3 regions of the Pantoea rwandensis genome follow, and region 2 is predicted to be linked to each of the others. Evidence: predicted binding sites of a transcription regulator. Region 2 holds the regulator's gene; each other region holds the start of a gene.

Region 1 (10,395 bases), 2.1 Mb from region 2:
GATATCTACAGCTTTAACAGCTGGTGCAGCAGTATGGTTAGTTGCAAGGCTGCTCAGCGTGGCCTGTTGCAGTGAGCCACTGCCGTTTTTAGTCAGGTTGCCAGTTGTATCTAAATAAAGAACAGAATTATCATCCGCCGCGGTAATTTTACCATCGCTGGAAAGAATAACATCCTGGGCGCTGCCATCGATGGTGACAGAGAGCTTAGCAGTATCACCTGCTTTAGGAGTCAGATAGCTTTGCAAAGTGCCCGTGTTGGTACCTTGAGCGGCTGTATTTGCACCGATATTAACACCAAATGAGAATGAACCGCTTGTTTTGTCATAAGTGTAGGTATTAGATGCTGGAGTAGATGTAAGACCGTTATCAACGGTAGCGGTGACAGTATCATTAGTAGCTAAGCTGCTCAGTACATCTGCCGCTGTTGATTTGCTCAATCCAGCAGAGACTGTATAACCATTGGTTGTACCAATCTGAGTACCAGCTGCTTTAAGGTCAGCGCCTGTTGCAGCAGTATTAGCCACGGATCCAGCACCGTTAACGTTGAAGCCAGTCAGGCCCAAGGTTGAAGAGTCGATTTTCTTCAGGTCGATGGTGATAGTTTCACCGTCGTTAGAACCAACCTGAATTTTCATAGAGCCATCTTTCGCCAGCACGTTCACGCCGTTGAAGGTGGTCTGACCTGACACGCGGTCAATCTCGTCCAGACGTGATTTGATTTCGTCCTGGATTGAGTCCAGGTCAGACTGGCTGTTGGTGCCGTTCTGAGACTGTACAGTCAGTTCACGTACACGCTGTAAGTTGTTGTTGATTTCAGACAGTGCGCCTTCGGTGGTTTGCGCAGCAGAGATACCGTCGTTGGCGTTACGTGCAGCCTGAGTCAGACCATTGATGTTTGACTGGAAGCGGTTGGCAATTGCCTGACCTGCTGCATCGTCTTTTGCGCTGTTGATGCGCAGACCAGATGACAGACGCTCGATAGAAGTTGAGAGCGCTGACTGGTTTTTGTTGATGTTGTTCTGGGTGATCAGCGAGAGGCTGTTGGTGTTAATTACTTGAGCCATGGTTAAGTTCCTATTAATCAAGTCTTTGGTTAAGGTGTGGGCTTCAACCCGCCGGCTTCAGCGCCGTCAAAGTTGTTATCGTCTGCCTTCAAACAACCTTTAGATTTTTTTTAGTACCAGGCGAAAATTTTTCCCTTCAACCTGTCACGCTTATCTTTATCGCCCTGCCCCCGCACTTCTTTAGTGCAACTTGATCATTTTTCTAGCGCCAGAAATACCCTTCTCTATAGCCTTTATTCGCTTTATCACTCGCTGGTAAATAAATCTAAACTTTGCCTCAAATAAGCCGATAACCGCGGTATTCACTCTCCGTGTCGACATGAAAAGGAAACAACATGGCTAGTATCACTACCCTCGGTGTCGGTTCAGGCCTCGACTTGAGTAGTATCCTGGATAGCTTATCCACTGCGGAAAAAGCCTCCTTAACACCGATCTCCAATCAGCAGAGCGCTTATACCGCAAAGCTGAGTGCCTACGGTACGCTCTCCAGTGCGTTGACGACTTTCCAGACCGCCAACACCGCGCTGAACAGTGCAGACCTGTTCTCTGCCACCACCGCCACCAGTAGCAGCAGCGCCTTTAGCGCGACAACGTCTGGCACTGTGGTGGCCGGTAAATATAATGTGGCTGTCACGCAGCTGGCACAGGCGCAGACCCTGACCTCTGCGGTGCAAACCAGCAACACCAACGCATTGGGCGACAGCTCTGCCACCAGCCGCACCCTGACCATCAAGCTCGCTGATGGCTCCAGCAAAGATATCTCGCTGACCACCGACCAGACGTCATTGACTGGCATGCGTGACGCCATCAACGGTGCCAGCGCCGGCGTCAGCGCAAGTATTATCAAAGTGGCAGACGGCTCTTACCGCTTGTCGCTGACCTCTTCCAAAACGGGTGAGGCCAATGCCGTTTCATCGATTAGCGTGACGGGCGATGACACCCTGAACAATATCGTCGGTTTTGATTCGACCAAGACCGATGCCGATAACCCGATGGACGTGAGCGTGGCGGCGCAGGATGCCAAACTGACGGTGAACAACGTTGAGATCACCAACAGCAGCAACACCATCAGTGATGCGCTGGAAGGGATCACGCTCAACCTGAATGACACAACCACCGGTAACCAGACGCTGACTGTCGCGCAAGATACCTCTAAAGCGACCACCGCGATCTCAAACTTTGTCACTGCTTACAACACCCTGCTGGATCAGTTCAATAGCCTGACCAAATACACAGCAGTCGACGTTGGTTCCGATACTCAGGACTCCAGCAACGGCGCTCTGGTGGTGATAGCACCCTGCGCAGCATCCAGACGCAGATCAAAAGCATGTTGACCAACTCGTCGAGCTCTTCAACCTATAAAACGCTGGCACAGATTGGCATTACTTCTGATCCGACGACGGGTGAATTGACGCTGGATTCCGACAAGCTCAAAACCGAGTTGACGAAGGATCCGGATGGCATCAAACAGATGATTGTGGGTGACGGCAAAACCACCGGCATCACCACCACCTTGGCCACTAACCTCACCAGCTGGCTCTCTTCCACTGGCAGCATTCAGTCAGCAAAAGACGGTGTCAGTAAGACGCTGAACAATCTGACCGAGCAGTACAACGACATGAACACGCGTATCAACAATATGATCGCGCGTTACAAAGCGCAGTTTACCCAGCTCGACGTCACCATGAGCTCGCTGAACAGCACCAGTTCTTACCTGACGCAGCAGTTCGATACGTCAAGCAGCTCTAGCTCGAAATCGTAAGGAGTGAACATGTACAGCGCAAATGGCACTCAGGCCTATGCAAAAATTGGTGTGGAAAGCTCCGTAATGAGCGCCAACCAACAGCAACTGATCACGCTGCTGTTTGACGGCGCGATCAGTGCACTGATCCGTGCTCGCCTGTTTATGCAGGATGGCAATATTCAGGGAAAAGGTAATTCGATTTCCAAAGCGATTAACATCATCGAAAGCGGACTGAAGCAGGGTCTGGATGAGCAGTCAGGCGATGACCTCACCGACAATCTGTTAGGTCTTTATGCCTATATGGTTCGCCGTTTGATTCAGGCGAATCTGCGTAATGATGTTGAAGCTCTCGAAGAAGTAGAAGGCCTTCTGCGTAACATCGCGGATGCCTGGAAAGAAGTCGCACAACCTCAACACCTTCAGGACGCCGTTTAATGAATAACGCACCGCAACTGATAAACGTTTACCAACAGCTACTCGATCTCAGCCATGGAATGCTGCGCCTTGCCGCAGACGGCGAATGGGATGACCTGATTATTAAGGAAGTGGATTACGTCAGTGCGGTGCAAACGTTGGCCCGCTCGACTGAGGCCTCGCCACCGTCCAACTCTATGCAAGAACAACTGCGCCCGGTACTGCGCCATATCCTGGACAATGAGAGTGAAGTCAGACGTCTACTACAGGCGCGCATGGACGAACTGTCGCAGTTGATTGGTCAATCCACGATGCAAAAGTCGGTGATGAGTGCTTACGGCAAGCAAGGTAATGTGTATCTGCCGCAGAATTAATGCGCGGCGGGCTGAATGAGAAACGGGTGAGCTGATGCTCACCCGTTTTTTTTATGCTTTGCTTACGGCATCACTTCTGCGCAGGGACCGACACCGGCTCCATAATCTGCGGCTGAATATCCTGTATCACCGCCTCTTTTGGACGCTTCGCCACCTGCTCCAGCGCCTGCTGGCACTCAACGGTGGGTTGATCGACCTTACGCATGCGCAAGCCGTCATAACGCAGTTCACCGTTCTCCAGCGTTATCGGCATGACGCGCACCTGCCGCGTCACGTTGACCCACTCATCGCTCAGGCGGGTTAACTTGCCCGGTTTAGCTATCACGCGCTGCCACTGGCGGCAGTCCAGCGTGTCGCCTTCTGCACCAATGATCAGACTGCCCATCGCCTGGCCACTGATCAACTTGCTCTGCGGTCCGACAGTTTGCCAGTTACCTTGCAATTCCACTGGTGCCGGGGTTTTTACCGCTTCATCGTAATTGCTGATCTGCGCACATCCGCTCAAGCCCAGCGCGGCCAATACCATCCACTTTTTCATTCCTGGTCCCTACACTCGCCTCAATGGCGGCTACGTTATAATTTTTCGCGTAAGTTACGCAAGGAATCTCGGTGAAAAGCCAGCTGAGCCTGACAATACGGCTCGCGCACGTTACACTAGCGCGCAAGTCGATAAGCAGGAAATTCGCATGAAAACCCCAGAAGAGTATTACGCCCAGGCACGCACGATGTTTTTTGCCGCACACGCCGATTTTCAAGCCGCGCTGGATGAACTGACCGAGAGCGACGCGCGCGCGGCCAACCTGTCACTGCGCCAACTGCGCGAGTGGCACGCTGAGCGCATTTATGCGGCATTCTTACGCCAGAAAAAGCTGGATGGCATGCTGTTTTCCATTCAACTGGCAGAGCCTGATAAAGCGGTTGCGGCTGAAGCCATTGAAACTTACCTGAAATCACATGCGGAAGCGCTCGGCATGACGTGGGAAGAGTTTTGCATCAAGAACGAACTTTAAGCGCAGCGGCCCTAAAAATATATCTCAAGCACACCTCCAACCACACAAATCGGCAAGGAAAAAGTTGTACAAGTCAGAAGAAGTTGTATAACTTCTATCTGACGGCTTCGGTCGTAGATTGTCCTTGAACGAAGGTGCTATTGCGCCGCCTCTGGAGGAGTTGCTGGATTTCCCCTCCAGAGGTAGTATTTTTTACCCTATCCTTCTCGCTCGACTCCCTTCACTTCGACATAACGCGCAACGGCTAGCAGGCGGTTAATGTGCGTCAATAGCAGATCCACGTCTGACTGTAGAAACAACTCGCCAGAACGCGATGCGGTAACGATGGCGTCCTGCACGGTTTCCGTGATGGTCAGCGAATTATCCTCTTTAGCCTGAATCAATAATGCCGCCAGCAGCAGTGATTGTGCCTCCACCTGTGCCACCAGTTCTTTTGCATCCGTATCCATCTTTGCCATTTTCAGCAGAATATCGATCACCAGTTGCCGCATATTACCCCCTCATGAATCCATTTCCCTGTGTAACGCTGTTGAGTATCAACGCAAATGTGGTGCTGCGCTTGCCAGAAACAAAAAATTTTCGCGGCGCAACGGTTCATCACTTGCCACTGTTTTTATTTACAGTAATATGGCGCACCCGCTTGATGAATGGAATGCCCTGATGTTTGTGGAGTTGATTTACGATAAACGCAACGTTGCCGGTCTGCCGGGCGCGCGTGAGATGATTTTGCAGGAGCTTGAGAAACGCGTGCAACGCGTCTTCCCAGAGATTGAGGTGCGCGTTAAGCCGATGGAACGCAACGCTATCGATACCGATTTAAGTAAGAACGATAAAGCAACCGTAGCGCGTATTGTTGAAGAGATGTTTGATGAAGCCGAGATGTGGCTGGTGGCCGATTAAGCCACCAGCGTGGGGGAACTTAGCCTTCTTGCTCGCTGTGATTGATGGCGATCTCTAAATCCTGAATCGCCAGCTCAATATCATCTAACAGCTGTCCCTGCTTGTTGAGCAGCGTGTCAAAACGTCCTGCGTACTCTTTATCTTTGTACTCGCCTGCATCAAATGCCAACCAGTGGCTGGATAGCGTCTCAGTATTGGTCTGCGCATAGTGACGCATCTCTTTTAACTGGGAGGTGACATCACGCAGGTAGTCAGTTTTGGTTTTGATTGCCTCTGTATCACTCATGCTATCTTCCTTTTCGCTAATTAAACCCGTTTAAATAACGTCTGAATGATTAAAGTTAGTAGAAAATAGCGAGACCGCATTAAGAATAATCGGAAGATGAAAAGGCGACCCGAAGGCCGCCACAGAATTAAAGATACTTGCGCGCGAGGGCAATCAGCTCATCCTTCGCGGCCGTACCTAACTTCTCAACCCCACTTTCGACAAAGTTGAATGCCTGAGTGAAGTCCTTCACGCTAGCGCTGATATCCTGACTGACCGCATCCGTAATGATTCCTGCTACAGGCTGCTCAGCCAGATTGCCGACGGTAGAAGCCGATGAAGGCCCGGCGCTGGCAGAACCGTTTGCTAGCGGATCCGGCGTGGCCAACTGCTGAGTGAGATCCGTTGCATCCGCTACGGCCGCTGCAGGTTGTGCCTCGCTGCCAGCATTCACTGCTGGCGTTGAGGTGTCTGGGACAGCTGCACTGTCTTCAGCGGGAAGTGTGGCGTCAGCTGCTGGAAAACTATTCACCGCGGGCGTAGAAGCATCCGACGCTGGCACGCTACTCACGGCTGCTGTTGAGACGTCCTGTGCTGGTTCACTATCCACGTTTGTCGTTGAAGCATCCGTTGCAGGCACGCTGCTTAACACTGGTGCTATGGCGTCCTGCCCTGGCGCGTTACTCACGGCTGAAGTTGAGCCATCTGCCGCTGATGCACTGCTCTCCGCCTTCCCCGCCACCTCATTAGCAAAACTCTCTAACGGTGACAGCGTGCTGGCATCCGGTGTTGCAGTTGTTGCACTATTTTCGATTACAGTTTGGTCGCTCATAATTTTCTCCTTCTTGCTTAATAAAGACCGCAATCGGCCGAAGCCAACTGCAATCCGCTCGGTAATACTCATCATGGCCTCCTTAATGCGTCGATTCGGGCGGCGCGTCCTCCCCCACCACCTGCTTCACTTTGTCCGCCGTTTTGTTCGCGGTGCGATTCGGCAAGCCATCGAGTTTTTTCTGCAACGTCACTAACTGGCTGGTCAGTTCGGCCACCCGCGCTTCCCTCCGGTCCGAAATCGCACGGTACTGCTGGCGAATGTCTTCCACCCGGCGATTGGCGCTGTTATTCACGAACACGAACATAATCGTCATCGCCACACACAGCAGCGACAGCATCAGCAGCAGGCCGCCTAGCAGTAGCTGACGCCGGTGGCCTCGCACTGAAAACTCACTGTTTATCTGCACCATCGCGACTCTCCTCTAAGGTGGTGATCAGTTGATTGATCTGACTGCGGAATTTATCGCTATGATCAGATTCCGTGGTGGCTAACAGAATGCCCAACGCGTTCTTTATCAGCCGTAGATCGGTCTCCAGCGAAGAGATGCGCCGCAGGTTTTTGTCGTGGCGAATACGCAGGTCATCATTCTCCTGGCGCATCAGCGCATGGCTCTCTTTGAGAAGCATCACCTGCTCTTTGTAGCTGGTGATGATCTCGCCGCCGGCGCGATTGCTGGTGACGATGGCCGCGATGCCTGCCATTAAGGGTTTCCAGAACACAGCTGCCGCACCGCCACCGAGAAGCAGCGCACCGACGCTGGTCACCAAACTACTTTCCATGCCTCACCTCTCTTAACTGGCAAGGGATCCGCCTGAGGAACATGTTGGCCGCCCTTGCCAGCTATGCGGCCAACATCAGAATTTAAGTTTACTTTAATTAATGAATTTAAGTATACTTAAGTAAAACACAGAGGAGTTGTCAAGATGATGAAAAAAGAATCTGTGGGTGAGCGCATCCGCAGCCGTCGTAAAAACCTGAAGCTGACACAGCAAGGGGTGGCAAGCGGCATTGGCGTGTCACACGTTGCTGTTTCACAATGGGAAAAGGACGAGACCCTTCCGCGTGGCGAGAATCTGTTAAGGCTGGCAGAACTGCTGCAATGTACTGCCGCATGGATTATTGATGGTGAGGGCGAGGTGTTTACCACCCCGTCTAAAGTCAGTGACGTCAGCGCCCTGCCGTTGATCACTCTGACACAAGCGGCAGCATGGATGCAGGAGCAGCGCTTATTGATTCAGCAGCAGGCAACCCGCTTTCTCTATAGCGATAGCAAACTGAGTGAATCGGCGTTGGCGATCACTCTGGATGATGCCGCGATGCAACCTGACTACCGACCCGGCGATACGCTGATTTTCGACCCAGCGGTTGCGCCGCAACCGGGTGATGTGGTGTTGGCGCACATCAATAGCGAGGTTCTGGTACGTATTTATCGCCTGATGACTGAACAGCACGACGAACAAATTTTCTCGTTACGACCGTTGAATGAGGATTTTCCTGTGCAGACATCGTCTGAGAAAAAGATTGAATTAATCGGAACTATGATGGAAATGCGCCGCTATCGCGTCAGGTAACAGAATGCAAAAAACCCGCCTATGAGCGGGTCAAAACAATCAAAACTACGGCAATTATTACAAAACGTCGGTCAGATGATCGACGACAACCCTCCCGTGCACATCCTTCTGCGTAATGCGATAATTAACGCAATATGAGCGGCGATTGCAGAGCTTGTCGAACAGCGTCACGCTGCCTTTTTGCTTGCCGTCTACGCTAACAATATGCCATTCAGTGACATCTTCCTGACCGCGGTTGTTGAGTCTTAATACGCTCTGTTCAACTAAACGGTCGCTATCATCAATCTTTAAATAGTCGCGTAACATTATGCTCACCTCTGGTTAACGAGGGCCAAGATACGCTTTTTATTTATCCATTCAATCGAAATTATTTATCGTAGATACTCCCCCAGTGCAATTAATTAACAATTCGATTTGACGCCCTTTCGCTAGCCGTTTCGGTTAGCTCATTAATTGGAAAATAGTTTACGGTTCGAGTCTATATTGGTGGACAGCCCCCGCCCCAGGCCTGCTACTGTAGGCCCCACAATAATAAGCTGTCCGGACAATCGCTATGCTGACCACCATTATTTATCGCAGTCACCTCCATGACCACGTACCTATCAAAACCCTTGAGGACATGGTGACAAAAGCGAATAACAAAAACAGTTCGCACGATGTCACAGGCATTCTGCTTTTTGATGGACTGCACTTCTTCCAGTTACTTGAAGGGCCCCGTGATGCTGTGCAGGGTATTTATGATCGCATTTGCCAGGACGCCCGCCACCACAATCTGGTGGAGTTAATGCATGACTTTGCTCCCGCTCGCCGCTTCGGCAAAGTGGGGATGGAGCTGTTTGATTTACGCGAGCATGATAAATCCATGGTGCTACAAGCCGTGTTAGACAAAGGTACCTCGCGCTATCAGCTGACCTACGATGATCGCGCATTGCAATTCCTGCGCACCTTTGTAATCGCTCGTGATAAAGAAAACTACTTTGAAATCCCCGCAGCCAGCACCTGGGAATTCATTGCGGATGAGCCCTCTCGTACCCTTCAGGATGAAGTCATTGACTCACTGAAAGAGTGCCACTTTGCCTTTCAGCCGATTATCGATCCGTTTGCACGCCGCGTGGCGTCATATGAGGCGTTAATCCGCACCCCGAATGGCGGTTCACCTGGCGAGTACTTTTCTGCCTTTGGTGGCGAGGCTGTTTATCAAGCGGATATTCAGTCTAAAAAGCTGGCGTTCGAACTGGCGAAAAAGTTAGGTATTGGCGAACACAGTATCTCCATTAACCTGCTGCCAATGTCTTTGGTCACGGTTCCTGATGCGGTGGAGTTTCTGCTGACGCAGATTGAAGCCAATGGTTTGGTACCCGAGCAGGTGATTGTTGAAGTCACTGAAAATGAGATCATCTCGCGCACCGATGAGTTTGCGGCACAGGTGCGTAAACTGAAATCGGCGGGTATCAGTCTGGCATTGGATGATTTCGGCGCGGGCTTTGCTGGCCTGTCACTATTATCCAAATTCCAGCCGGACAAAATTAAGATTGATCGTGAGTTGATCAGCGATGTGCACAAAAGCGGTCCTAAACAGGCCATTTTGCATGCCATCATTAAGTGCTGTAACTCGCTGGAAATTGCGGTCATCGCCGAAGGCGTGGAGAAAGCGGAAGAGTGGATGTGGCTGGAAGCCGCGGGCATTAGCCAGTTCCAGGGATATTTGTTCGCCCGTCCGCAGTTAAACGGCTTCCCGGCCATCGCCTGGCCGGAAATTAAGTCCTGAGCCCCAGAAATGACAAAAACCGCCCATCAGCCGGCGGTTTTTTAATTTAAAGCGGGAAATAACCCGGTGGTAATAATCGATCGCTGATGACCTGGTAATTCATTAACTTAAAAGAGCTTAACGTGATGGGCACGGCAACGCAGGGACGATACCAGCCAAACTGCTTTATATATCGCCAGACTTCTGGTGGATTATCTTTATCTCTAACCCAGTAATAACCTTCTTTCATTCTTACACGCTTCTTGTCGCTGCAGCCCTTACTCAACACTCCTCAACGCCTCGCGTGATGCGCATGTTGCACACCGAGTTCCCTGCTCTGAAGAATGCTTTCCTGACTGGCACACTCTATCATACCGAAGGCGTATTTGATCAGTAAGTTATTGTTTTATTTAGCGCTTCGCTTATCGACGCCGATATTAACGGCGTAAAAAAAGCCGCATTTGCGGCTT
Region 2 (10,395 bases):
AGCAATCGCTTAAAGCGCGAATAATCCCCCTTCTGTCGGGTGTGGCACAACCAGCAGTGCCACGCCCGATTCTCTGCGTTAAACTAGGGCAACTTTTTCTCCGGAGATGTCCTGATGTCGCATCACGCGCTGCGCCAGTTACTCGCACTGCATTGGCTGCCAGCCACTTCCCCCTTGCTTTCCCCCCCTCTGCTTGACTGGTTGCTGGAGGAAGACTCCATGACGCGTCGTTTCGAGCAGCATTGCCAGCAGGTGACGGTGGAACTGATCCGCGAAAGCTTTATTACCGCTGACGAGATGGCGCCAGAAGCGGAATTCCTGCCCGCCGATGAGCGCTTTTGGTTACGTGAAATTGTGCTGTGTGGCGATGGCGAACCCTGGCTGATTGGGCGAACCGTGGTGCCAGAAAGCACGTTGAACGGCCCGGAGCAGATGCTGCAAAATCTTGGCACCCGTCCGTTGGGGCGCTATCTTTTCGCCTCCTCGACGCTGAGCCGCGATTTTATCGATCCCGGCCAGGTGGATGATCTGTGGGGACGCCGCTCGCGCCTGCGTTTATCAGGCAAACCGCTGCTGCTAACTGAACTGTTTTTACCAGCGTCGCCGTTGTACCGCGCGCTGAATCAAGGATAAAGGATTGTGGAAAAAACCTTAACCATGACCAAATGGCAGGCTTATCGGCGCCTGATGCGCATCGATAAACCGATTGGCACGCTGTTGCTGCTGTGGCCCACAATGTGGGCACTGTGGTTATCAGGCATGGCGGTGCCGCCTTTGTCTGTGCTGGTGGTATTTGTGCTCGGCGTCATTGTGATGCGTGCCGCGGGCTGCGTGATCAATGATTATGCGGACCGTAAGGTGGATGGTCATGTCAAACGGACCGCATCGCGTCCGCTGGCGAGCGGCGTGGTGACGGAGAAAGAGGCCAAAATCCTGTTTGTCGTGCTGGGGTTGCTGGCATTTGCGCTCGTGCTGACCATGAACCGTATGACGATTTTGCTGTCATTTGGTGGCCTGGCACTGGCATGGGTCTATCCGTTTATGAAGCGCTACACCCATTTACCCCAGGTGGTATTGGGAGCGGCATTCGGCTGGGCGATTCCAATGGGTTGGGCGGCAGTTAGTGAGTCCTTACCTCTTGTTTGCTGGCTGGTGTTCTTCGCGAATATCTGCTGGACGGTGGCTTACGACACGCAATACGCGATGGTTGATCGTGATGACGACCTGAAGATTGGCGTGAAATCCACGGCGATTCTGTTCGGTCGTTTCGATAAGTTGATCATCGGCTTATTGCAGTTGGCCACGCTGGGGCTAATGGCGCTGGTGGGATTGATGTTGCATCTGAACGGTGCGTTTTACTGGTCACTGCTGGTGGCGGGCGGCTTCTTTGTGTATCAACAAAAGCTGATTGCTCAACGTGAACGCGATCCTTGCTTCCAGGCCTTTCTGAATAATAACTATGTTGGGCTGGTGCTGTTTATCGGCGTACTTCTCAATACTCAGCCATTTATTGACCTGTTTTAAGTGGTTAATGCCATAAAAAAGGCGACCCGTTGAGGGTCGCCTTTCTGTTTTTGATGCCCGACGTTATTCGTGGGCTACAGCGCTTTCAATAGTCAAACGGACATCACCGGTCACCAGCTCTGCCAGCATCTGCCACATAATGTGGGTGCGTTCCGCATCGGCATCGCCTGAATCACTGATGTAGCCTTCATCACGCAGTGACAGCACCAGCGCGGTAAATACCGCTTTGTCGAAGAACTCTGGCGCATTAATGCCATGCAACACAGACAAACGCTGCGCCAGCGTGCGGCTCTCTTTCTCCAGCGTGCCGCGGTTAATCGTCGGCTTGGCACTCAGAATGGCGAAGGTGATGGCAAAACGCTGCAACGTTTCACGGATACCGGCAGCCAGCAATTGCAGCGAGCGGTGACGCACTGGATTCATGCGTAACTGCCCATCATGCTCGGTAATCAGGCCTTGTCGTGCCATCTCAGCACAGAGGGCATTCAGCACGCCTGGCAGCTCGGCGTTATCCCAGCGCAGGAACAGCTCACTCTTCAGCATCGGGTAAACCAGACTCACCTGACGCAGCAGCTCCGCCTCACTGATCTCACGATGCTGCTGCACAATAGCGGCAATCAGCGATGGCATGACCAGCATGTGGTGGATGTTGTTGCGGTAGTAGGTCATCAGGACGGCCTGCTCGCGCGGCAGAATGATGATATCGCCAATGTTGTCTTGTTCCGTCTCGAACTTGTTCATGCCCATGGCGTGATCAAGCAGCGCTTCAGCACTCATCTCCGGCACAGTCGCTTCCGGCGAATAAGGCACGTTACGCAGCAGCTGGGTATAGCATTCCAGTTGCTCAATCAACTGCTCACGCGTCAGAGAACGCTGACGAGAAGCCAGCAACGCGGTGACGCACAGGTTCATGGCGTTGGCTGCACCGGCTTCGTTAATGCGCACCATCAGACGTGCCGCAATATCATTCACGGTCGGCGTCATCCATGCCGGACGCTGCGGTTCAATCGGATCGATCGCATCACGCCATTCCGGCACGTTTTTGTTCAGATAGTTCATCAACGGCAGGGGTTCGCCGAAGTTAACGTAGCCCTGGCCAAGATTGCGCAGTTTACGTAACCCGCGCACCATCTGCAGGAAACTCTCTTTCTCTTTGGCCGCGCCACGTAACTCTTTGGCGTAAGTACCCACTTCCATGACGTGTTCATAGCCGATGTAGATCGGAACAAACGTAATCGGACGGCTACCGCCGCGCAACATGGCTTGCAACGTCATCGACAGCGTGCCGGTTTTAGGATCCAGCAGTCGGCCCGTGCGTGAGCGCCCGCCTTCAACGAAATACTCGACTGAATATCCGCGGCTGAACAACTCGCCCAGGTATTCACGGAACACCGTGGAATAGAGTTTGTTGCCCTTGAAGGTACGACGGATAAAGAAAGCGCCCAGGCGACGGAAAATCGGACCCGCTGGCCAGAAGTTCAGGTTGATGCCGGCCGCGATGTGTGGCGGCACCAGGCCCTGATGGTAGAGCACGTAAGAGAGCAGTAAATAGTCCATGTGACTGCGATGGCAGGGCACATACACAATTTCGTGGCCATCTTGCGCCAGCTGACGCACACGCTCGCCACCGTTGACGTTGATGCCCTGATAAAGACGGCTCCACAGCCAGCCCATCACGCGGTCTGTGACGCGAATGGCCTCATACGAGAAGTTCGCTGCGACCTCTTCCATCATCTCAACGGCATTCTGCTGGGCTTTCTCGTGCGAGATTTTTTTGCTGCGCGCTTCATCTTCAACCGCTTTTTCAATCGCTTTGGATTGCAGCAGCTTATTGAACAGATCCTGACGTGCGGGCAGACGTGGCCCGACTGCAGCCAGACGCTGACGCGCGAAGTGAATGCGTGCCACGCGTGCCAGCTTCTGGGCAATCGACTTATCGGTGCCGTGCTCTGTCGCCATCTGGCGCAGGGAAACGGTTGGCGAGAAGCGCACAAAGCTGTCACGTCCGTGCCACAAAATGGCGAAGAATTTCTCTACACCATTAAGGATGCGCAGATGCGGCGTATCTTCACCCTGGATTTCACGTCCTGGCGCACGACCAAACATGACCGCAACCGGTAACATCTGGACGTCGAGATTCGGATTACTGCGGTGCAAATCGAGGTAGTCGTGGAATAGCTTCACCGACTCAGGATTGGCAACGAAATAGGGGAATACGCGTGGGCCATCGTGAATAAACACGTGACGCGGCAATAGCGTGCCGTCGATCTCCAGCGGAGCCAGCGGATCGGGCAGATCATGTTTCAGGCACTGCGCCCGGAGAGTGAGCAGGTCAGCCTTTGAATCATAAGGCAAAACATACATCACTGGACGCGTCGGATCGATCCCGTGTTCTGAGACAGGATCGGTCGGAATGACCTTACTCTTTACCAAAAAAGAGAGTGGTAAATTCAATAGTTTGTAATAAAGTTTACGCCAACCTGACATAGACAACTTAAAGCCTCTTGTTAGCAAAGCGCGGCAAGCATACCAGAAAGTGCAACGAAGATCTGTGGCTTACACGACCTCAAACAGCCCACATATTGACGCCAAATCACATCAAGGGTTCCAAAGCATGGCAAATAACGTCACCGGTATTCAAAGAATAGTGAATGCAGCCGGTTATTCCTGGCAGGGCTTGCGCGCCGCCTGGCAACATGAAGCCGCATTTCGTCAGGAAGCCATTGCCGCACTGGTGGCGATTGTGGTGGCCTGCTGGCTGGATGTTGATGCGATTTCCCGTGTGCTGATGATTGGCTCCGTGGTGCTGGTGATCATCGTTGAAATCCTGAATAGCGCCATCGAAGCGGTGGTGGACCGCATTGGGCAAGAGCGCCATCCTTTAGCCGGACGAGCAAAAGATATGGGCTCAGCGGCGGTATTGCTGGCTATCTTACTGGCTCTGTTTGTCTGGATCGCGCTGCTCTGGTCGCATTTGCGATAGGTATTCCAGAATCTTCAAACCGCTGATTTTTCCCTCTGTTTTGGTTTTCATTTCGCCAATACCTGTATATACTCACAGCGACTGTATAAACAACCAGGGGGCGGGATGAAAGCGTTAACCACCAGGCAGCAACAGGTCTATGATCTGATTCGCGACCACATTAACCAGACCGGCATGCCGCCAACGCGTGCGGAAATTGCTGCGCAACTGGGTTTTCGCTCGCCCAATGCTGCGGAAGAACACCTGAAAGCACTGGCGCGTAAAGGCGTCATCGAGATTGTATCCGGCGCATCTCGCGGCATCCGCCTGCTAATGGAAGAAGAAGTCTCCGAAGGGTTACCGCTGATCGGTCGCGTGGCCGCCGGTGAGCCGCTGCTGGCGCAAGAGCACATCGAAGCGCACTATCAGGTTGATGCCAATCTGTTTAAACCTACCGCTGATTTCCTGCTGCGCGTGAGTGGTATGTCGATGAAAGACATCGGGATTATGGATGGCGACTTGCTTGCAGTGCATAAAACTCAGGAAGTCCGTAATGGTCAGGTTGTGGTGGCGCGTATTGATGATGAAGTGACCGTCAAGCGCTGGAAAAAGCAGGGTGCCATTGTGCATTTGCTGCCAGAAAACACCGAATTCCAGCCAATTGTAGTCGATACCCGTGAGCAGGCTCTGACCGTTGAAGGTCTGGCTGTGGGTATCGTACGTAACGGCGAATGGCTTTAATCTCTCGTTGAATTCCCCCGCTGCGGTTGGTCACTGTACTGACCGCAGTCTGATACACTGATTTTCCTCCTCAGGCTGATTGCCGGTTAATGGTCCGATTGGCCAGCGCAACAATGGAACGGGCGAATGCGGCTGTTTTCCTCTTCAGATAAAGCATTGTGGCGGCTGGCGCTGCCGATGATTCTCTCCAATATTACCGTTCCGCTGCTCGGTGTCGTCGATACGGCAGTGATTGGCCATCTCGATAGTCCCATTTACCTCGGTGGCGTGGCGGTAGGTGCAACGGCGACCAGTTTCATCTTTATGTTGCTGCTGTTCCTGCGCATGAGCACCACGGGTTTGACTGCGCAGGCGTTTGGCGCGAACGATAAAACCGCCCTGGCGCGGGCGTTGACGCAACCTCTGTTGATCGCTCTGGTGGCGGGCGTGCTGTTTTTATTACTGCGCGCGCCCTTCAGTTTGGTCGCAGCCTCATTAATGGGCGGCAGCCCGGAAGTGCAGCACCAGGCACAAATTTTTATCAACATTCGCTGGCTTAGCGCACCGGCGACCTTAGCCAATCTGGTGATTTTAGGCTGGTTGCTCGGCGTGCAATATGCGCGAGCGCCGATGGTGCTGCTCATTGTCGGTAACCTGGTGAATATCCTGCTCGATCTCCTGTTTGTGCTGAAGCTTCACTGGGGCGTTGCGGGTGCGGCGGCGGCAACGGCGGTGGCAGAGTACGTCACGCTGGGAGTGGGGTTATGGATGGTGGTACGTGTGCTTAAGTTGCGTGGCATTTCTTTCAATCTGCTAAAACAGAGTTGGCGTGGTGATGCGGCACGCCTGTTCCGGCTCAACCGCGACATCATGCTGCGTTCGCTTATGGTGCAAATCTGTTTCGCGTCACTCACCTTGCTGGGCGCGCGTTTAGGGCCAGATGTTGTTGCGGTGAATGCCGTACTGCTGATGTTCCTGACGTTTACGGCCTATGCGCTGGATGGTTTTGCCTATGCCGTGGAGGCCTGCTCCGGTGAAGCGGTGGGAGCACGAGATCGCAGTCGCTTATTACTGATTTGGCATGCTGCCTGCCGTCAGGCCGGTATCGTTGCCCTGGCGTTCGCCGCCATCTATGCGGTAACCGGCCCTCAAATTGTGGCGTTGCTCACCTCGCTTGAGCCACTGCGAGAGATGGCCGATCGTTATCTTGGCTGGCAGGTGATTCTGCCGCTGATCGGTGTCTGGTGTTATCTGCTGGACGGTATGTTTATCGGCGCCACGCGTGGGCGTGAAATGCGCAACAGCATGGTGATGGCGGCAGTGGGTTATGGGCTTGCCTTACTGACACTCCCGTGGCTCGGTAATCACGGCTTATGGCTGGCGGTGACGGTGTTTCTTGCCTTGCGCGGCTTGACGCTCTGGTGGATGTGGCGACGTCACTGGCGACACGACAGCTGGTTCACTGTTTGAATAAGCGAAGCGTAACCTACAGATTATTCTGTATTTTTTGCGTAATCCTATCTGGCTACTATAATTATCTCAAACGGCGCAATTGAGTAGCGCGTTGTGTGGGTGATTTCCTGATTTATTAGGAGAACATCGCATCTCACTCAGGATGATGTGGAGGATTATGATGAACAAAGACGAAGCGAGCGGTAACTGGAAGCAGTTTAAAGGGAAAATGAAAGAGAAGTGGGGCAAGCTGACGGATGACGATATGACGGTCATCGAAGGTAAACGCGATCAGCTTGTGGGTAAAATTCAGGAACGCTACGGCTATGCGAAAGACCAGGCCGAAAGTGAAGTGAAAGACTGGGAAAGTCACAATAAAGATTACCGCTGGTAACCGAAATTAAGGAAGATGCTCCTACCCCGCCGATCACCCGTCGGCAAGGCACAAGGAAGTGCCACTCACCCTTTTCTCACTCTCTTTTTCGTATCAATCTCATGATCGTGATCGCAGCTATCGTGATGATTGCACGCTGCGACTTCTGCGCAGTTCTCGCACAAACCATGGGCTTCAATAACCGTGTGGCGCAGTGAGAATCCGGCCTGATCGGCCAATCCCGAAATAATCTTTTCTACGCCGTGTGCGTGTTTTTCACTGACTGCCGCACAACCATCACACACCAGCATCACCGAAGTATGCGCAGGCTCGTCGAAATGGTGGCAAACCACATAGCTGTTATTCGATTCAACACGATGAATAAAACCCTGCTCCAACAGAAAATCCAACGCGCGGTAAATGGTCGGAGGTTTAGCCTGTGGCTCGCTGATGCGGAGTTGATCCAGCAGATCATAAGCACTGATCGAACCATTCTGCTCAGCCATTAAACGCAGCACTTCAGCGCGTTGAGTGGTCAGGCGCACGCCGCGGTCAAGGCAAAGGGATTCTGCCTGAGTAAGCAGTTGTGCGGGCGTGAGGTTTGACATAAGTGTTCTCCAGGTTGCAGGCGATGTTATTTTATCACACAAACTTTTACCCTGCTGTGATTGCTTTTTACCCGGTTAAAGTCCAGGAAAAATCTCGTTAATCAATAAATTAACTTAACCTTCCTGTTGTGCTGATAAAACCGCTCATTTCAGACCCTACATTAGATCAGTCATATAGCGTAATTATCACGCTATTTTTGCTTTGCAACTCACCGGGTTAGCGTCTAAGGTTCAAAAGGTCTTAAGTAATATCTGGCATCAATTTAGGCTTTGTTCATTTTTCTGCATAACTAAACAGCAGAATGGTGTGGTTGTATCCAATTCTGCGAACAGCAGTGCTATTTCCTTTTAATTCACAGCAATGATGCGTTAGCCAGGGTTCAGAATAGCGGCTAACTAAACTGTTTCGTTTCTGAGTTATTCAGCGACATTTCAAAGGTGATGGCAGGCTCATGGTGAAGACATTATTCAGGCACAAAAAAGTAGCTTATCTTGTTGGTTTGAATGCAGTATTTCTTTCTTCTTCAGCTCTGGCAGCAGGTACATGGTATGACGCGCGTAACGATGCCATGGGTGGCACCGGCGTCGCTTCGTCAACCTGGAGTTCAGCGGTGCTGGCTAACCCGGCATTGATGACCAAAGCCAAACCTGAAGATAACGTCAGCGTCATATTCCCTTCAGCCGGTGTACAGGTTACCGACAAAGACAAATTAATTAACAAAGTTGATGACATCACGGACAGTGTTGATCGTTATAAACAACTGATAGATGATTTCGATTTTGCTGATTATCTCAGAGGTTACCCGGAGCTGAAGGCTGCGGCAGGCGATATGGCCAATCAGCTTCAAGATTTGAAAGGTAATAAAGCTAACGGCACTGCGGGAGTCGCTTTTGCCGTCACTGTTCCAAACGATACGCTGCCCTTTGCCTTTATTACTAAAGCCTACGGCACGGCACATGTGCGCGCCAATGTGGTTGATAGCGACATCACCTATCTGCGTGGTGTCGCGGATGGGAGCATCACGCCAAGGCCGGGCGATCAGGATAACCTGCGTTCGAGCGGCAATGGCCTTGCGGCGTTAGTCACCGATTATGGCGTCTCCGTTGCACATGAATTTGATGTCGCTGGCCATCCGGTTTCTGTGGGCGTGACACCAAAGCTGCAAAAAACCTGGCTGTATAACTACACCGCCAGTATTTATAACTTTGATAAAAGTGATATCAACAACAGCCAATACCGCAGTTCCGATACCGGCTTCAACATTGATGCAGGCATCGCGACCGACTTTGGTGAGCATTGGACGTTGGGTGTGACAGGGCAGAACCTGATCTCACGCGACATCGACACCAAAACAGTGGAAGGCTACCGCGATACCTATCAAATCCGTCCGCTGGTCACGTCAGGTCTGGCCTGGAACTACGGCGCGTTCACCCTGGCAGGCGATGTTGATTTGACGCAAACCAAACGTTTCAAATCGGAAGAAAGCAGCCAATATGCGGGAGTGGGTGCCGAGTATCGCGTGCTGGATTGGTTAGCATTGCGCGCGGGTTATCGTGCGGATATGAAATCAAATGATGCCAATGTGTTTACCGCAGGTCTGGGCGTTTCACCGTTTAACAACACGGTGCATCTGGATCTTGCTGGTTCAGTGGGTGACGATAATACCTGGGGCGGCATGCTGCAGCTCGGATTTAACTTCTAATTGCGTCATTTCACATCACGCTAACATTCACCCTGAAATGGCGTGAACATGCTCACAAAAACAGGTCGCCATTGGCGGCCTGTTTCATTATTGGGCGCGGAATTTGTGATCGTAATCAATCAGCGAAGCTGTGCCAGATTCAACTGGGAAAGTAGCCAATCTTTAAAGCTATCTAACGCGAAGTGGCGATGCTGATGCCGTGGGAACACCAGGTAATGGCCGATATAGTGAATCTCCTGGGTGGTCTCAATCAGCGGACAAACTAAGCGCCCACTGGCAAGCTCTCGTTCTGCTAATAATTTGGATTCCAGCACCACCCCCAGACCATCAACGGCAGCGGCAATCGCCATAAAACTGCGGTCAAAGCGCAAACCATAATGGCGCGGGGGCGTCAGGTGATTGGCTTCAAACCAGCCCTTCCATTGGTAGAGTTGCACATCGCACTGAATCAACGATTGGTGATAGAGATCCTCCGGGCAGCGAATGCGTGCGGCAATCTCTGGTGAGCAAAGCGGTGTTAACTCCTCCACGGCCAGCGGGATTTTCTCGTAAGGCGAGGGGCGCGGCTCGCCATAAACAATATCTAAATCATAGTCATCCTGCTCAAAGCGCGCATATTCGGTGCTGGCTGAAAGACGCAGATCAATATGTGGATGCGCGGCAATAAAGCTTCCGAGACGGGGTAATAGCCACTGATGGGCAAAGCTTGGCGCGGTGTGCAGACGCAGTGGTCGCGATTCATCAGCGGTGACGAGCGAAAGCCCACGCTGCATCTCATCAAATCCCCGCTGGATGTGTTCCAGCAAGATTGCCCCTTCTTTGGTTAGCATGATTTCGCGCGTACTGCGCTGAAACAGGCGCGTGTCGAGCGTCTCCTCCAGCTTACGAATCGCATGACTAATGGCGCTAGGCGACAAATCTAACTCTTGCGCTGCGGTGGTAAATGCTCCTGTACGGCCTGCGGCTTCAAACGCGCGCAACAGCGAAAGTGGGGCTTTTTTTAATAATGTCATTTGTGAATCCCATTCAACAGTTGATGCATTTTTTGCTTTT
Region 3 (10,395 bases), 1.0 Mb from region 2:
GATAACAGGGCAGGGGATCGCGCATTGACGTGTAAGGATGCCAGATATGCTGGCGATCAAAGTGGAGGTCGTCTTGGGTGAACATCGATCTTGTAAACCATTTTGAAAAGATTTAGTTTACGAGTATAACCACGTTAATCGTCGGGATGAACCCCTTTTTTTGGAGTAAGCAATGGCAAACCGCTGGACACTGACACAAGCCCAGGCACTGTTCGATAAACCTTTCCTTGAGCTGATGTTCGAAGCGCAGCAAGTTCACCGTCAACATTTTGACCCGCGCCAGGTGCAGGTCAGCACCTTGCTGTCGATCAAAACCGGTGCCTGCCCGGAAGACTGTAAATACTGCCCGCAGAGTGCGCGCTACAAAACCGGGCTGGAGTCCGAGCGGCTGATGGAAGTGGAAGCGGTGCTGGAATCGGCGCGTAAAGCGAAAGCGGCAGGATCCAGCCGTTTTTGCATGGGCGCTGCGTGGAAAAACCCGCACGAACGCGACATGCCGTATCTGGAGCAGATGGTGCAGGGCGTTAAAGCGATGGGCATGGAAACCTGTATGACGCTGGGCACGCTGGAAAATACGCAAGCGGCACGCCTTGCCAAAGCGGGACTCGATTTCTACAACCACAACCTTGATACCTCGCCGGAATTCTACGGCAGCATCATCACCACGCGCAGCTATCAGGAACGCCTGGATACGCTGGATAAAGTGCGCGGCGCAGGCATCAAAGTCTGTTCTGGCGGCATCGTCGGGCTGGGTGAAACCGTGAAAGACCGCGCTGGCTTGCTGGTGCAGCTGGCGAACCTGCCAACACCGCCAGAAAGCGTGCCGATCAACATGCTGGTGAAAGTGAAAGGCACGCCGCTGGCCGATAACGATGACGTTGAGCCGTTCGACTTTATCCGCACCATCGCCGTGGCGCGCATCATGATGCCATCGTCGCATGTCCGCCTGTCCGCAGGACGTGAACAGATGAGCGAGCAGACTCAGGCGATGTGCTTTATGGCGGGTGCCAACTCGATTTTCTATGGCTGCAAACTGCTGACCACGCCAAACCCGGAAGAGGACAAAGATCTGATCCTGTTCCGCAAGCTGGGTCTTAATCCAGAACATACCGCCACGACTGCCGGTGATAACGAACAGCAGTATCAGCTCAGCGAGCAGTTGGTGCACGCCGATACCGAGCAGTTCTACAACGCGGCGGTGTGATGGTCTGGTCATCACGCATCGAACAGGCGCTGACGGCGCGACGTGAAGCCGATGGCTGGCGACTGCGGCGCCGGGTTGAACACAACAGCGTGCGTGAGATAACGCTGGAGGGGCTTACCTACCGCCATTTTTCCAGCAATGATTATCTCGGGCTGAGCCAGCATCCAGCGGTGATTGCGGCCTGGCAACAGGGCGCAGCAGAAGCGGGTGCGGGGGCTGGCGCATCGGGACATGTCACCGGCTATAGCCGTCATCATGCACAACTGGAAGAGCAGCTGGCTGACTGGCTGGGCTACAAGCGTGCGCTGCTGTTTATCTCTGGCTTTGCCGCCAACCAGGCGGTGATCCACCTGCTGGCGGAAAAGCAGGATCGTATCCTTGCCGATAAGCTGGCGCATGCTTCGTTACTGGATGCGGCCAGCCACAGCCCGGCGACGTTACGCCGCTTTGCGCATAATCAGCCAGAGAGCCTGGCGAAGCTGCTGGCTACCCCGCCAGAAGGCGGCACGCTGGTGGTGACGGAAGGCGTATTCAGCATGGATGGTGACAGCGCACAGCTCGCCGCCCTTGCGGAACAGACGCGGCGCGCCAACGGCTGGCTGCTGGTGGATGATGCGCACGGCATTGGCGTATGTGGTGAGCAGGGGCGCGGCAGTTGCTGGCAGCAAGGCGTGAAGCCGGAACTGCTGATTGTCACCTTTGGCAAAGGCTTCGGCGTCAGTGGTGCCGCGCTGCTGTGTGATGATGCCACGGCGGATTATGTCGAGCAATTTTCACGCCATCTCATCTATTCCACCGCGATGCCACCGGCGCAGTGTTGTGCGCTGCTGGCGGCATTGCAGCAAATTCAGCAGGGCGATGCGTTGCGTGAGCGGCTAAACAGCCACATTGCGCGGTTCCGCGCCGGTGCCGCTGATTTGCCCTGGCAGCTGATGCCATCGAACAGTGCGATTCAGCCGTTGATCGTCGGTGAAAATAGCGCGGCGCTGGCGTTATCACAACGGCTGGCGCAAGCCGGATACTGGGTCAGTGCTATTCGTCCACCGACCGTACCACCGGGCACGGCACGGCTGCGTATTACGCTCACGGCTGCTCATCATCATGACGATATTGATCGTCTGCTGGAGGCGCTGTATGACGCTGCAGGTTAACAAGCAAGCCGTTGCCAAAGCATTTGGCCGTGCGGCACAGCATTATGAGCAGCATGCCGAACTGCAACGCCTGAGCGGCGATGCGCTCCTGGCACTGGCGCCTGCGGGTTTCGGGCCGCATCTGCTGGATGCGGGTTGTGGTACCGGCTGGTACAGCCGCTACTGGCGCGATCGTGGGCGCGAACTGACGGCGCTGGATCTCTCCAGCGTGATGCTGGATGCCGCACGAGAGCAGCGCTCGGCGCAGCACTATCTGCAAGGCGATATCGATAACCTGCCGCTGCCGGATGCGTGCGTTGATGGTGTATGGAGCAATCTGGCGGTGCAGTGGAGTAGCGATCTGCGTCTGGCGCTGCATCAGTTCCTGCGCGTCACGCGGCCAGGGGGGAGCGTGCTGTTCTCGACCTTGCTTGATGGCTCCCTGCATGAAGTGCATGAAGCCTGGGCTAGGTTAGATGGCCGTCAGCACGCCAACCGATTTCTCAGTGCAGCACAGTTCTCTGCCGCTCTCACTGGCTTACCGGCACAGTGCCAGCCGCAGATTATCACGCTGCATTTCCCCAGCGCGCTGAGTGCCATGCGTTCTCTGAAAGGCATTGGTGCCACGCATCTGCACGACGGACGTGGCGCGCAGCCGCTCACGCGCTCGCAGCTCGCGCAACTGGAGCAGTACTGGCCGCAGGATGCGCAGGGTTATCGCCTTAGTTATCACCTGATGTATGGAGTTTTGCATAAATGACACGCTGGTTTATTACCGGAACGGATACCGAAGTGGGGAAAACGGTCGCCAGTGGCGCACTGTTGCAGGCGGCAAGCGCAGCGGGATTACGTACCGCAGGATACAAGCCTGTGGCATCGGGCTGTGAGATCACCCCTGAAGGCGTGCGCAACAGCGATGCGCTGGCGTTGCAGCGCTACAGCAGCCTGACGCTCAGCTATGAGCAGGTTAATCCAGTGGCATTTGTCGAGCCGACGTCACCGCATATTGTCAGCGCGGAAGAGGGCAGGCCGATCGCTTTTTCTGCCTTATCCGCCGGATTGCGTGCGCTCGAGCAGCAGGCCGAATGGGTATTGGTAGAGGGCGCGGGTGGCTGGTTTACGCCGTTATCCGAGACGCAGACCTATGCCGACTGGGTCGAAGCAGAACAGCTGCCGGTGATTCTGGTGGTGGGTGTAAAGCTGGGTTGTATTAACCATGCGATGCTGACAGGGGAAGCGGTGAAGGCGCGTGGGTTGCGGTTAGCCGGTTGGATTGCCAATGATATTCAGCCGCCGGGTAAGCGACATGCTGAGTATATGGCCACCCTGCGTCAACGTATTGATGCACCGTTTCTCGGTGAAATTCCCTACCTGGACAGTGAAGCACAACAGGCCGAGTGCGGTCAGTATTTGACGTTGCCGCAATAATGAACCTGTTTAAGATGCGCTTCCATGCGCACTCTGGTTTATATCGCCCGTAGGATCGTTATGAATGGCGAACCTATCTCAGGTGCGCAACAATGCGCACCTGACGTCATTTCGTCCGTAGGGCCGCCATAGACCCGCACCTTCAATGTCAGATTATGAACCAGCATTTGGGGTGCAGTTGATTGATGGCGACCAGGTCATCAGGTCGCTGTCAGCCACTTATTCACCGTCACATCATCCAGCAAAGCGACCTTACCCTGCGCCACATTGCGACCACGGTGAAGCAGCAGGAAATAGTCTGCCACGCGGCGGATGAAGGAGACATGCTGCTCCAGCAGCAAAATGGTCAGGCCGTAATCGCGATTAAGACGGCGGATCAGGTTGCCCATCTCCTCTTCCAGCCACGGAGACATCCCTTCGGTCGGCTCGTCCAGAATCAGTAGCTTAGGTTGCAGCACTAATGCACGCGCCAGTGCCAGCTGCTGCTGTTGATCCATCGGCAATTCGCCACTGCGCTGATGACGCAAGGAATAGAGTGCCGGGAACAGATCAAATACCATTTCAGGAATGGCGCGGCTGCGATCGTCCTGGGCGGCCATCAGGGCGATCATTAAATTATCTTCCACGCTCATCTGCGAAAAGATATGGCGACCTTGCGGCACATAACCGATCCCCATGCGCGCACGCTGTTCAGCGGGCTGCAGCAACAAATTCTCGGGTGGCGAGCCATCTTCCTGCCAGATCATCGAGCCACTGTTAATGGGCAAGCGACCCATAATGCAGTTCACCAGCGTGGTTTTGCCCATGCCAGGACTGCCCAGCACACCCGTACAGGTACCGGGCGGCAGATCGAGATCCACATCCCACAGGATATGGTTGTGACCGTAGAACTGATTCACCGAACGTAAACTCAGCATCTGACATACTCCTTCCAGATTATTTGCCTGAATGCTCCCGCTCTGTGTCGTCTGGCATACAGTCGTGCACGATTAGGGTGGACACTGCTGTTGTTAGCTCGCAAGGCAAGCCGTATGGACTCGTCACTCCATGGTTAAACTACTGCAATTACCAGGCCAGGTTAGTGGGACGAGGCATTCTGCGTCAGAATCAGGTGAAAGCGGGCTTAAAAGGTGAGTAATGCTTAATAATTCCACTGGGTAATAACCTGGCTGCACTTTGACGGTGCTGAATGCTTAACGTTTCTGGTGCATCTGTTCACTGATAAGGCAATCACTGAAGAAATAAGTGGTCTCAAGGTACGGTTTTTACGACAACAATGGTGCTTGACTTGCGAAAAGGATAGTTAAAGCGGTTTAAGGCAGGCGGAAAAAAAACGCAAAAAAAAATATTTCGCACGCCAGGATAAGAGCGGAGAAAATTATACACAGCTGATGGGCTCGGGGCTGGATTCAGTTATCCACTATTCCTGTGGATAACCTTGTGCATTAGCGACTGAAAACCGTGTGGAAGCGAGGAAATACGCGGCCTGCATACATTATGCTGCGAAACTGGACTTTGAAGTCATTATCAATAAAATCAGCAGGTTAATTAAAAGCAAGCCTGAGATTTTTCTGCCTTGTCATCGGACTGCAATTTAATGACGCTCTCTTGACAAATGTTAAAAGCGTCACGGCTCTGGGGATAACCTTGCGCAACAAGCTTTTGCCTTTTGCCGCTTAAATTGCACTGAAGCGAAACAGGTGCTTTCCCCGTTATCGTGCAAGATATCTGTAAATATATCCAGTATTTTTTTCTGGCAAATTCGTCATAGCAGAGTAGAATTATCAGCCTGCTCGCTGACATCTTCTGCAGGAACCGCAAAACCATGAGTAAAGCCTTCAAACTCAACTCTGAATTCAAACCTTCAGGCGATCAGCCTGAGGCCATTCGTCGTCTTGAAGAGGGGCTGGAGGATGGTCTCGCACACCAAACCCTGTTGGGGGTAACTGGATCGGGTAAAACCTTTACCATCGCCAACGTGATTGCCGATCTCAATCGCCCGACGATGGTGATGGCACCGAACAAAACGCTGGCGGCGCAGTTGTACGGTGAGATGAAAGAGTTCTTCCCGGATAACGCCGTGGAGTTTTTCGTCTCGTACTACGATTACTACCAGCCTGAAGCCTATGTGCCGAGTTCCGACACTTTTATTGAGAAGGATGCGGCCGTGAACGAACACATTGAGCAGATGCGTCTCTCGGCCACCAAAGCGATGCTGGAGCGCCGCGATGTGATTGTGGTGGCCTCGGTCTCGGCGATTTACGGCCTGGGTGATCCCGATCTCTATCTGAAAATGATGCTGCACTTAACGCGTGGCATGATTATCGACCAGCGCAGCATTCTGCGTCGTCTGGCGGAGCTGCAATATACCCGCAACGACCAGGTGTTCCAGCGTGGCACCTTCCGCGTGCGTGGCGAAGTGATCGACATCTTCCCGGCTGAATCCGACGACATCGGCTTGCGTGTCGAGCTGTTTGACGAAGAAGTTGAGCGCTTGTCGCTGTTCGATCCGCTGACCGGCCAGATTGAGTCCGTGATTCCGCGTTTCACTATCTATCCGAAAACGCACTACGTGACGCCGCGCGAGCGTATTCTGCAGGCGATGGAAGAGATCAAAGTTGAGCTGGTGGATCGCCGTAAGGTGCTGCTGGAGAACAACAAACTGCTGGAAGAGCAGCGCATCAGCCAGCGTACCCAGTTCGATCTCGAAATGATGAACGAACTCGGCTACTGCTCCGGCATTGAAAACTACTCGCGCTATCTCTCGGGTCGCGGTCCGGGCGAGCCACCTCCGACCTTATTTGACTATCTGCCCGCCGATGGTTTGCTGGTGGTGGACGAATCGCACGTTACCATTCCCCAGATTGGCGGCATGTATCGTGGCGACCGCGCACGTAAAGAGACGCTGGTAGAATATGGGTTCCGCTTGCCTTCGGCGCTGGATAACCGTCCGATGCGCTTTGAAGAGTTTGAAGCGCTGGCACCGCAAACCATTTATGTCTCGGCCACGCCGGGTAAATATGAGCTGGAAAAATCCGGTGACGAAGTGATTGATCAGGTGGTACGTCCCACCGGGCTACTGGATCCGATTCTGGAAGTGCGACCGGTCGCCACTCAGGTGGATGACTTACTGTCAGAAATTCGCAAACGCGTGGCGATCAATGAACGTGTGCTGGTCACCACGCTGACCAAACGCATGGCGGAAGATCTTACCGAATATCTGGTGGAGCACGGCGAGAAGGTGCGCTATCTGCACTCCGATATCGATACGGTTGAACGTATGGAGATCATTCGTGATTTGCGTCTCGGTGAGTTCGATGTGCTGGTGGGCATCAACTTACTGCGCGAAGGTCTCGACATGCCGGAAGTGTCGCTGGTGGCGATCCTCGATGCGGATAAAGAGGGCTTCCTGCGTTCCGAACGTTCACTGATCCAGACTATTGGCCGTGCGGCGCGTAACATCAACGGTAAGGCGATTCTGTACGCTGATAAGATCACCCCTTCGATGGAACGCGCGATGGGCGAAACCGAACGTCGTCGAGAGAAGCAGCAGCGTTACAACGAAGAGAATGGCATTGTGCCGCAGGGCCTCAACAAGAAAATCACCGATATTCTTGAGCTGGGCAAAAATGTGGTGAAAACGCGCGGCAAGGGCAAAACTGCCTCACGTGTGGCGGCAGAAGAAGAGGCCAACTATCTGGCGCTGACGCCACAAGCCATGCAGAAGAAAATTCACGAGCTGGAAGTGCAGATGCAGCAGCACGCGCAGAATCTGGAGTTCGAAGAGGCCGCCAGCGTGCGCGACCAGTTGCACCAGCTGCGCGAGTTGTTTATCGCCGCCTCTTAATAGAAGCGTGAGGGTTTGGGTCGCCATCACGCACACGGCTTTCGCAGGGTCACACTGCCTGAATCGCATGTTCTAATGCAATCCGCAGCAGCTGGCGGTCATGGCGATACTTGATATCGGCGGCCTCCAGCGGTTCGCGTACAATCAGGCGATCTTCCACACCGCTGACGTCCGCTGATGGGCTAACCACCACGGCATCAATCACTCGCCTGCCGATGGCTTTTTCCATCATCGCCAGTTTATCCGCCACCGTCAGGCTGGCGGCCGGGCTTAACTCGCGTCCAAGATTGCCAATAAACACCATGGTGGCTGGGGTGCGGCGCAGTGCGCGTGCCATCTCCTCCATCAGCAGAATGGGCATCAGGCTGGTGTAAAAACTGCCTGGGCCAATCAGGATCAAATCCGCTTCCGCAATCGCATCCAGTGCTTCTTTAGTGGGAGTGACATTGGGATGCAGCATCAACTCTTGCGGCGGTAGCTTCATCTCATCAATTGCCGTTTCGCCATACACCATATTGCCTTCGCAATCCTGCGCCACCAGGTCTACCGGTTGCTCCGACATCGGAATCAAGAAGGCATCGACTTTGAGCAGATTGCGGATGATGTTGATGGCTTCCAGCGGTCGCACGCTAAGGTGATCGAGCGCCTTCAGCATCAGGTTACCGAGGTTATGGCCGGCCAGTTCACCGTTACCGGCAAAGCGGTATTCAAACATTGCCGACGCCACACTCGGTTCCATGATCAACTGGTTCAGGCAATTACGCATATCTCCCCAGGCAATACCGCCTTCCGAACGACGAATGCGTCCGGTGGATCCGCCGTTATCGGTGGTGGTCACGATGCCGGTCAGGCGTGAGCCCAGCGGTGCCAGCGCCGACATCACACGACCCAGGCCGTGCCCGCCGCCCAGTGCTACCACGCGATCCAAATCTGCCAGGGTACGATTCATGCTGTTCCTTTTAACTGACAACTGCAGGTTGTCGTGCAGTTGAAGTGATGTGTATCAATATCTGTCGCGCATTTTACCGTATCCTGCGGCGAAAATGCGGTGAAAAAACGTTATGTATCAATATATATAGCGAAATTCACTGATGGATGCGAGGGAGAAATCGCGCTACCATTCGAATTAACCGTGTTGTCCACAATGACAACAGACTCCCAAGCCTGGCATGCCTAAGTCATAACGATATGGATGCCTGGCCGCAGCATCGCTGCCAGGGTGCAGAAAGAAATGACTGCATCTCCCGTATTTGGAAAGGTGTTCAGGTGCCACAATTTACAGATGCCTATGCGCGCAGCTTCTACTATCTGCGCCTGTCGGTCACGGATGTGTGTAACTTCCGTTGTACCTACTGTTTACCCGATGGTTATAAACCGAACGGTAATCACAACAAAAGTTTTCTCTCGCTGGACGAGATTCGCCGCGTGACGCGTGCCTTTGCGGCCGCGGGCACGGAAAAAGTGCGTCTCACCGGCGGCGAACCCTCTATGCGTCGCGACTTCACCGATATCATCGCAGCGGTGCGCGAAAACGATGCCATTCGCCAGATCGCCATGACCACCAACGGCTACCGAATGGCGCGAGACGTGCGCGCGTGGCGTGATGCCGGGCTCACCCACATTAACGTCAGTGTCGATAGCCTTGATGCGCGCCAGTTTCACGCCATCACCGGCCAGGACAAATTCGCGGAAGTGATGGCCGGAATTGATGCCGCGTTTGACGCCGGGTTCGAGAAGGTCAAAGTCAACAGCGTGCTGATGCGCGATCTCAATAGCCACAGCCTGGCGACCTTCCTCGACTGGATCCGCACCCGTCCGATTCAGCTGCGCTTTATCGAACTGATGGAAACCGGCGAGGGCGGCGATCTGTTCCGGCGTCATCACATCTCGGGTGAGGTGATTCGCGATCAACTGATCATGCAGGGTTGGCAACGCCAGTCGCGCGGTCGCAGTGACGGTCCTGCGCAGGTGTTCCGCCATCCTGACTATCAGGGTGAAGTCGGTTTGATCATGCCTTACGAAAAAGATTTCTGCGCCAGTTGCAACCGTCTGCGCGTGTCAGCCATGGGTAATCTTCATCTGTGCCTGTTTGGCGACGGCGGTGTTCCGCTGCGCGATTTACTGGCATCCGATGCCCAGCAGAGTGAGTTACAGGCGCGTATTGCCCACAGTCTCGGACAGAAAAAGCAGACGCACTTCCTGCATCAGGGCAATACCGGCATCACACAAAACCTCTCCTTCATTGGCGGCTAAACACAGGAGTTACAGCCATGGGTAAACCTACCGGCGAGTTTGTCGCCTTGAATGTGGCGGTGATGACCGTCTCGGACAGCCGTGATACCAGCAATGATAGCTCGGGCGACTACTTGCGCGAGGCACTGACAGAAGCCGGGCATCAGGTGGTGGATCGCGCGATCGTGCCTGATAACCGTTACCGCATTCGCGCCACGGTGTCGCGCTGGATTGCCAGCGATGATGTGCAGGTGGTGATCGTCAACGGCGGAACCGGCTTTAACAGCAAAAACAGTACGCCGGAAGCGCTGCTGCCGCTGTTTGATCGGGAAATTGACGGTTTTGGCGAACTGTTCCGCATGATCTCATACGAAGAGATTGGCAGTTCCACGCTGCAATCACGCGCGGTGGCCGGGCTGGCGAATCAGACGCTGATTTTTGCCGTGCCGGGATCGACCAACGCCTGCCGCAGCGGTTGGGAACGCATCATTGAAGAACAGCTGGATGCACGCACGCGCCCTTGTAATTTTGTCTCTCATTTGAAGAAGTTGTAA

What was found. The regulator LexA, encoded in region 2, represses DNA repair genes until DNA is damaged. The targets are predictions, from matches to a motif close to TNCTGTATGTACATACAGNA.
Region 1: the regulator LexA is predicted to act here: its motif matches at 5,213-5,232, upstream of LH22_RS10445 (DinI-like family protein).
Region 3: the regulator LexA is predicted to act here: its motif matches at 5,489-5,508, upstream of uvrB (excinuclease ABC subunit UvrB).

Annotation. Positions count from the first base shown of each region.
Region 1 covers NZ_CP009454.1:2,283,184-2,293,578, reverse strand. The annotation lists gene LH22_RS10480 (FliC/FljB family flagellin) at 1-1,065, opposite strand, end outside; partial or broken gene fliD (flagellar filament capping protein FliD) at 1,401-2,827, shown strand; gene fliS (flagellar export chaperone FliS) at 2,837-3,244, shown strand; gene fliT (flagella biosynthesis regulatory protein FliT) at 3,244-3,597, shown strand; gene yedD (lipoprotein YedD) at 3,668-4,135, opposite strand; gene LH22_RS10455 (DUF6388 family protein) at 4,284-4,607, shown strand; gene iraP (anti-adapter protein IraP) at 4,805-5,098, opposite strand; gene LH22_RS10445 (DinI-like family protein) at 5,268-5,507, shown strand; gene LH22_RS10440 (hypothetical protein) at 5,527-5,793, opposite strand; gene LH22_RS19940 (hypothetical protein) at 5,921-6,604, opposite strand; gene LH22_RS10430 (hypothetical protein) at 6,687-7,016, opposite strand; gene LH22_RS10425 (hypothetical protein) at 6,997-7,386, opposite strand; gene LH22_RS10420 (helix-turn-helix domain-containing protein) at 7,531-8,178, shown strand; gene LH22_RS10415 (hypothetical protein) at 8,236-8,484, opposite strand; gene LH22_RS10410 (diguanylate phosphodiesterase) at 8,732-9,946, shown strand; gene LH22_RS20560 (hypothetical protein) at 9,993-10,175, opposite strand.
Region 2 covers NZ_CP009454.1:158,510-168,904, reverse strand. The annotation lists gene psiE (phosphate-starvation-inducible protein PsiE) at 1-24, shown strand, start outside; gene ubiC (chorismate lyase) at 115-633, shown strand; gene ubiA (4-hydroxybenzoate octaprenyltransferase) at 658-1,524, shown strand; gene plsB (glycerol-3-phosphate 1-O-acyltransferase PlsB) at 1,588-4,011, opposite strand; gene LH22_RS00730 (diacylglycerol kinase) at 4,139-4,507, shown strand; gene lexA (transcriptional repressor LexA) at 4,613-5,227, shown strand; gene dinF (MATE family efflux transporter DinF) at 5,354-6,676, shown strand; gene LH22_RS00715 (CsbD family protein) at 6,840-7,052, shown strand; gene zur (zinc uptake transcriptional repressor Zur) at 7,118-7,639, opposite strand; gene traF (conjugal transfer protein TraF) at 8,092-9,342, shown strand; gene LH22_RS00700 (LysR substrate-binding domain-containing protein) at 9,462-10,355, opposite strand.
Region 3 covers NZ_CP009454.1:3,482,365-3,492,759, reverse strand. The annotation lists gene bioA (adenosylmethionine--8-amino-7-oxononanoate transaminase) at 1-85, opposite strand, end outside; gene bioB (biotin synthase BioB) at 173-1,204, shown strand; gene bioF (8-amino-7-oxononanoate synthase) at 1,204-2,355, shown strand; gene bioC (malonyl-ACP O-methyltransferase BioC) at 2,339-3,094, shown strand; gene bioD (dethiobiotin synthase) at 3,091-3,762, shown strand; gene LH22_RS15915 (ABC transporter ATP-binding protein) at 3,963-4,679, opposite strand; gene uvrB (excinuclease ABC subunit UvrB) at 5,588-7,609, shown strand; gene LH22_RS15900 (gluconeogenesis factor YvcK family protein) at 7,659-8,558, opposite strand; molybdenum cofactor riboswitch at 8,753-8,887, shown strand; gene moaA (GTP 3',8-cyclase MoaA) at 8,876-9,862, shown strand; gene moaB (molybdenum cofactor biosynthesis protein B) at 9,880-10,395, shown strand.